Regions from separate parts of the Bacillus sp. MN7755 genome, predicted to be linked through region 1. Evidence: riboswitches for the same ligand, from Rfam matches in the RefSeq annotation. Region 1 holds a riboswitch; the other holds the start of a gene.
The links. Region 1 has a riboswitch for cyclic di-AMP ahead of ACYVEC_RS21865 (hypothetical protein). Riboswitches for the same ligand answer to the same signal wherever they lie in the genome.
Positions count from the first base shown of each region.

Region 2: another riboswitch for cyclic di-AMP. It lies ahead of ACYVEC_RS27045 (APC family permease); the one in region 1 lies ahead of ACYVEC_RS21865 (hypothetical protein).

Region 1 covers NZ_BTRL01000019.1:12,186-15,961, forward strand. The annotation lists gene thiG (thiazole synthase) at 1-101, shown strand, start outside; gene thiF (thiazole biosynthesis adenylyltransferase ThiF) at 94-1,113, shown strand; gene thiD (bifunctional hydroxymethylpyrimidine kinase/phosphomethylpyrimidine kinase) at 1,120-1,935, shown strand; cyclic di-AMP (ydaO/yuaA leader) riboswitch at 2,026-2,173, shown strand; gene ACYVEC_RS21865 (hypothetical protein) at 2,267-2,653, shown strand; gene ACYVEC_RS21870 (hypothetical protein) at 2,670-2,900, shown strand; cyclic di-AMP (ydaO/yuaA leader) riboswitch at 3,161-3,306, shown strand; gene ACYVEC_RS21875 (hypothetical protein) at 3,403-3,507, shown strand; gene kdpF (K(+)-transporting ATPase subunit F) at 3,504-3,584, shown strand; gene kdpA (potassium-transporting ATPase subunit KdpA) at 3,604-3,776, shown strand, end outside.
Region 2 covers NZ_BTRL01000028.1:43,852-47,627, reverse strand. The annotation lists gene ACYVEC_RS27060 (hypothetical protein) at 1-311, opposite strand, end outside; gene panE (2-dehydropantoate 2-reductase) at 487-1,431, shown strand; gene ACYVEC_RS27050 (hypothetical protein) at 1,486-1,614, opposite strand; cyclic di-AMP (ydaO/yuaA leader) riboswitch at 1,755-1,901, shown strand; gene ACYVEC_RS27045 (APC family permease) at 2,046-3,776, shown strand, end outside.

The DNA of each region.
Region 1 (3,776 bases):
GTATCGAAGCAGGTCGCATAGGCTTTGAAGCAGGTCGTATCGCACGTAAACGCTGTGCAACTGCAAGTAGTCCTTTAGAAGGAATGAGTGTAGTTGAATAATCGATATTCTCGCCAAGAACTATTTTCTCCCATTGGGGAAGAAGGACAGCAAAAGATAAGAGAAAAGCATGTGCTTATTATTGGCGCAGGCGCATTAGGTAGTGCAAATGCAGAAATGTTTGTAAGAGCTGGTGTTGGGAAGGTAACAATTGTTGACCGTGATTATGTCGATTGGAGTAATTTACAAAGGCAGCAATTGTACGCAGAGAGTGATGTGAAAAATAATCTTCCGAAGGCTGTAGCAGCAAAAAAGCGTCTAGAAGAGATTAATAGTGAAGTAAGAGTAGAAGCACTCGTGCAAGATGTAACGGCTGAGGAATTAGAAGAGCTTGTTACAAATGTTGATGTAATCATTGATGCAACTGATAATTTCGAAACGCGTTTCATTGTAAATGATATAGCGCAAAAATATTCTATTCCATGGATTTACGGGGCTTGTGTAGGGAGTTACGGACTTTCTTACACAATTCTTCCTAGTAAAACACCATGTTTATCATGTTTATTACAATCGATTCCGCTTGGCGGTGCGACATGTGATACAGCGGGCATTATATCACCTGCTGTATCTCTCGTCGTTTCTCATCAAGTAACGGAAGCTCTTAAACTATTAGTGGAAGATTACGAATCACTTCGAGAGGGACTTGCGTCGTTTGATGTATGGAAGAATGAATATTCATGTATGAATGTGCAAAAGCTTCGTAAACACAATTGTCCTTCATGCGGGGAGAATGCATTATATCCGTATTTAAATAAAGAAAATACATCGAAAACAGCAGTTTTATGCGGACGAAATACAGTTCAAATTAGACCACCTCATAAAGGGGAAATGGATTTTGAACAATATAAGGGGCTGCTGGAAGGTCGCGTTACGGCTTTAAATGTAAATCCATATTTACTATCATTTTCTGTTGAAGAAAAGAGATTAGTTGCCTTCAAAGATGGTCGTGTACTTGTACATGGAACGAAAGATATAAGCGAAGCAAAGACGATTTATCATCGCTATTTTGGTTAGAAAAGGATGAGTGGGATGAAAGTGAATAAAGCTTTAACAATTGCAGGATCTGATAGCGGAGGCGGTGCTGGCATTCAAGCGGATTTAAAAACATTCCAAGAGCTTGGTGTATATGGGATGACGGCTATTACGGCAATTACTGCTCAAAACACGCTTGGCGTTCAAGGGGTATATCCTGTTCCATTAGAAGGTATTACGGAACAGCTGAATTCTATTGGTACGGATTTAACACCAGATGCTGTGAAACTAGGAATGTTATTTAGTAGTGAAATCATTCAAATTGTAGCAGAACATATTAATAAATTTGGCTGGAATAATATTGTGCTAGACCCTGTTATGATTGCTAAGGGTGGAGCATCATTATTACAACAAGAAGCAGTACAAGCATTAAAGGAATATTTATTACCAGTAGCAACTGTTATAACACCGAATGTTCCGGAAGCAGAAGTGTTAACTGGGCTGGAAATTCATAACGTTGAAGATAGTAAAGAGGCTGCAAAAGTACTTCATGAATTAGGTGCGAAATATGTACTCATGAAGGGCGGACATGCAGAATATCAAGGTAATGAAGTAATTGATTTACTCTTTGATGGAGAAGAGTTTATTGAATTTAGAAGTGAGAGAATTCCTTCAAAGCAAACGCACGGAAGCGGCTGTACATTTGCGTCAGCAGTTACAGCTGGACTTGCGAAAGGATACTCGATGGAAGAGGCAGTTCAAGAGGCTAAACAATTTATTAGTATAGCAATTGAAGAACCGTTGAATATTGGAAGTGGTCATGGACCGACGAATCACTTTGCATACAAATTGAATAAAGCATAAGCATGAATAATAGAAAAGTCAGTTTTATAACTGGCTTTTTTTCTGTTTACTTTTTCCAAATACAGGAGTAATATATCAGCCAGAATACATTTTTGTAATACGCTGAGTCCAATTCTATGGAGCGGAGGAACCAATTTGTGCAGTGTCACTAGGGGTGAATCTTTCAATTTTGAAAGTAGGGCTACTCTCAAAGTCCGAATCCGACAGCTAACTTCGTAAGCGTCTTGAGAGAGGACGGTGCCATGATGGATACATCACTTCATCGATCTGATTAGTATAGGGGAATATCAATCTATGTTTGAGTTCTTTTATGCTAAGGAGGATGAGGTATATGGAACTAACACTTATTTGTGTTGGAGAAGAAAGCAAGGTAAATAGTTTAATAGATTTAGTAGCTTTTCAACATGAGTTAATTATTTTTACAGCAAATGAAGAGATAGCGGCTGAAGTTAGGAATTGTGGATTTGATTGGACGTATAGTTGTAGTAAGAAGCAGGATTTTACTAGTATTTGTGAGTGTATTAAGAAGGTGATTCTGCTAGGGGATGAGCTTCCGATCGTTAGCTTCTTCACAGAACACATTCGTTTTTCTTTCCAAGCGCCTATTACTGTTGTTACAAGGAATAAACGATATCCAGCGAGGCTCTATGAAACAATTGGAGCTACATTTGTCGTGTTTACGAATTGTGATAATATTTCTTTTTTATGTTTTGAATAAGGCGGGGGAGAAGAAAATGAAGGTGTTATTACTAGGAGATATAGCGAATCGTTGGGCGGTATCGGTAGAGAGAGTTCAAGAATTGGTGGTGCTCGATCCTATTTTTCCAAGGCCCTATATCATATTACCATCAAAAGACGCTTTATATTTAAAATCAGATGTTATCGAATATGAGCAGCTACACGCAGAGTTGTCACAAGTTTATATTCGCGGGAGAAATTTACGTGCTTTTTTACGAGGGGAATAAATAGTGAATAAAAAAGAGCGAATGCTAAGTGCAACAAGCTATGCACTTCATGTCATTCGCTCTTTTTATTTCGTATTTAAAAGGTTATTTCTGTGAAAAAGAAAGAAAAGACGAGAAAACAGATGAAAGAATATTAATAACACTAAATGTAAGCGTTTAAACAGATGGATATTTTCTTATTTTCAGTAATTTGCCTCTTTACAAGTTAAATATAGAGGAGTATATTTACTCTCATAAATCATTCATGAAATTTCCAAAAAAACCTAAAATCGCTGAGTTCCAGAAATGGAGCGGGGGAACCAATTTTGTGCATCGTCACTTGGGGTGAATCTTTCAGTTTTGAAAGTAGGGCTACTCTTTAGGCCCGAATCCGACAGCTAACCTCGTAAGCGTTTAGAGAGGAGGTTTACTTTGTGTTGTTCATTTCGAACACTAAGTAGAGCTTAGTGTTCTTTTTTTGATAATTAAATGGTAAATTTTTACAAAGAGGAGAGAGGTAACTATGTTAGATGTGGTAATGATCGGGATTTTTGTTGTGTTAGTTGCATCGATGGCAAGTCTTGCAAGTTGGTCAGATAAAGTTGTGAAAGAAGAGAAGCAATCATGATGATTGCCTTATCGGTTATTGTTGCAGCAATTACGGTGTACTTAGTGTATGCATTATTAAATCCGGAGAAGTTTTAATTAGGGGGAATCATTCATTATGATTTGGGTTGCAGTCGTTATTACAATGCTATTGTTTATTCTTGTGGCAAAGCCAACGGGAATTTATTTAGAGAAAGCCTTTCAAGGTAGTAAAAAGCTAGATAAAGTATTCGGGCCTTTTGAAAAACTTATTTTTAAAATTACGGGTGTAAAAGAATACAATCAAACGTG
Region 2 (3,776 bases), on a different contig from region 1:
GTTATTAAATGTCCATTTAAATTAAGGTCTTTAGAATAGCGCTGTAATCCTTTTTGATGCGCTGAGTGAGGAAATAGAATTTTATTTGTAAATGAAAGATAGTATGCTTCCATATTTTGATGTGAAACTTGAAATTTTCCGTAGTATGTATTTTCATTTTCAAGATGATCGAGTCGAAAAGGGCGAAAATCATTTTTCTGTAAGAAAGGGAACATATTTTGTTCATATCCAGTTTTAAAAGAAAACGGGAATATAAATTGAAATATAGCTGTTGTTACATCTTTTTCCTCGATTGTTTGTATTGCCTCCATTTACATTGTTTCCTTTCCATATGTGCTATAAAAACAACATGCCCAAATTCATTTGAAAATAACCACTGTTTTATACTATGTAAAGAATGAAAATTCAGCTTATTTAGTAGGGGACATGTATAATGTTATGTATACTAAAAGGTATAAAATTATATTTTGAAAAGGGGGATGTTGTATGCGTATTTTAGTACTAGGAGCTGGTGGCGTCGGAGGCTTTTTTGGTGGCCGATTAGTTGAAAAGGGAGAAGATGTTACGTTTCTTGTTCGTAGTAAACGGAAAAAACAATTAGAGGAAAGAGGACTTGTAATCCGAAGTGTGAATGGGGATTTTTCCTTCCAACCGAAATTAATAACGAAAGAAGATAGAACTTCTCCATTTGATGTCATTTTATTTTCAACAAAAGCGTATCACTTAAACGAGGCAATTCAAGATTTGAAGCCGTTTGTAGGTGAAAATACTGTAATCATTCCATTGTTAAATGGTATCGCTCATTTATCACAATTACAAAAAGAATTCGGCGAGGAAAAAGTAATTGGGGGTTTATGCTTTATCGAGACGACGTTAAACGATCAAGGAGAAATTGTACAAACTAGCGCTGCTAACAGACTTGTATTTGGAGAAATTAAGTCTCAAGATCCAGAGAGAATAAAGCATATTTCTAAAGCATTTGCAGATACGAAATCTAGTTTTGTTTTAAGTGAAAATATTACGCAAGATATGTGGCATAAATATTTATTTATTACTGTAATGTCAGGTGTGACAACATTAATGCGTGCACCAATAGGACCAATCCGTGAAAGTGAAGGTGGACGTGATTTTATCCGAAGCTTATTTGAAGAATGTGTGCAAATTATGAGATATATTGGGGCACCAGTTAAGGATGAGATTGCCAAGGAACATATGAAAACAATTGATAAAATTTCATATGATATGAAGTCATCGATGCAGCGGGATATGGAAAAAGGTTCGTCTATAGAAGGAAAGCACTTACAAGGATATTTACTAGATGTAGCAGAACAATTTTCTATAGAAGTACCATTATTAGAAGCAGTATATCAAAATTTGAAAGTGTATGAAGAAATGACCTTTAACAGATCAGCAATAAAATTGGATGTATGAAAAAATAAAAAAGAAAGCAATATATAAGTGTATTGCTTTCTTTTTTATGACAAATTATTTATTTCTTTTCGTTCTATCTGTCAAATTTATTTCCTGTTCACGTTTACCGTATAATTGATTAATTTCATTTGCTAACGCATCTAAATAGGAATCGGAAAAAATAGGCTTCTTTTCTTTAGACATATGGGTCTCCTTTATCAATTTTTTAGTATTCATTATGTATATTTATCGGCGGATTATGCGCAATCATTTTAAATTTTTTCTTTTTCAAAATTTTTGTTTACATTTTGAAAATAAAGGAGTATTATAATCCACAGTTTCAATTTTCTAAATCGCTGAAACCGCATGGTGCGGGGGACCCGTTCTTATGGATTAATACTTAATCCAATGGGGTGAATCCTTGAAAAAGGTAGGGCTACTCATAGGCCCGAATCCGACAGCTAACCTCGTAAGCGTTATATTGAGAAGGAAGGTGGAGCTTGTGCGACAAAAAATATAATGTCTACAAGTCTATTTCGTTATGGCTTGTAGACATTTTTTGTTTTCTAAAGAAATAGTTTATCCGCTGTAACTAGCAGAAAAGTTCGTACAAAATTAATGGAGAGTGGACAGCAGTGGTTTCATCTATTAAAAGATTTTTAATTGGAAGACCGTTAAAATCAACTGAGCTTGGAGAACAAAAGCTCAATAAAACGAAGGCGTTAGCAATTTTGTCTTCTGACGCTTTATCATCGGTTGCTTACGGTCCAGAGCAAATATTAATTGCTTTAGCAGGTCTTGGAGCAATCGCTTATTGGTATTCTATTCCGATAGCTGTTGGGGTATTAGTATTATTGACAGCCCTTATTTTATCTTATCGACAAATTATTTTTGCTTATCCGCATGGCGGGGGCGCATATGTTGTATCAAAAGAAAATTTAGGGATGAATCCAGGCTTAATTGCTGGAGGATCTTTATTAGTCGATTATATTTTAACGGTTGCGGTAAGTGTGTCTGCTGGTACAGATGCGCTAACATCTGCTTTTCCTAGTTTACATGCACATAATGTAATCATTGCGATTATATTTGTTATATTTATTACTATTTTAAATTTAAGAGGGGTAACGGAATCAGCTTCCGTTTTAGCATATCCTGTTTATTTATTCGTTTTAGCACTATTTATATTAATTGGTGTAGGGATATATAATATTTTAACGGGACACGTTTCACCGACTTTACACACGCCAATTGGAACGCCGGTTGCAGGAATTAGTTTGTTTTTACTGTTACGAGCATTTGCATCGGGGAGTTCGGCTTTAACAGGTGTAGAGGCGATCTCTAACGCAATTCCAAACTTTAAGGATCCTGCACCTAACAATGCAGCGAAAACATTGCTTGCAATGGGAGCATTACTTGCAGTGTTATTTTCAGGGATTGTTTTCTTAGCTTATTATTACGGAATTACTCCAAGTAAAGAAGTAACAGTTGTTTCTCAAATTGCTGAACAAACATTTGGACGTAATTTCATGTACTATTTCATACAAGGTACAACAGCTTTAATATTAATCCTTGCTGCTAACACAGGATATTCTGCATTTCCGCTATTAGCAGTTAACCTTGCAAAAGATAAGTTTATACCGAGAATGTTTACGATTAGAGGAGACCGCCTAGGTTACTCAAACGGTATTATTATACTTGGAATTGCATCGATTATTTTAATTGTAGCTTTCCAAGGGCAAACAGAACATTTAATTCCGTTATATGCAGTAGGTGTATTTATTCCATTTACACTTTCTCAAACTGGAATGGTATTAAAATGGCTTCGTGAAAAACCTGAAGGATGGGCTTTGAGATTAACGGTTAATTTAATTGGTGCAGTTATTAGTTTTATCGTAATGAGCATGTTCTTTTTAACTAAATTTGCACAAGTTTGGTCAATCCTTATTTTCTTACCTGCCATTATCTTCTTGTTCCACCGAATTAAGAAGCATTACGATGCGGTAGGAGACCAACTAAGTTTAAAAACTTGTGAACGGATTATTCCGATTGAAGGAAATGTAATTGTCGTTCCTGTAGCTGGTATGACACATGTAGTAGAAAATTCATTGAACTATGCGAAGTCTCTTTCTGCAGATCAAGTAATCGCGGTATATGTTGCTTTTGACAGAGAAGAGGAAAAGAAATTTGAAGAGAAATGGAAGAAGTGGCAACCTGAAGTAAGGCTTGTTACATTACATTCTCATTATAGAAGTATTATTCAGCCACTAACAAAGTTTATTGATACAGTACAGTATAAAGCGAGTGAATCAAATTACCGAGTTACGGTCGTTATACCACAGTTTATTCCGAAAAAAGGTTGGCATAAC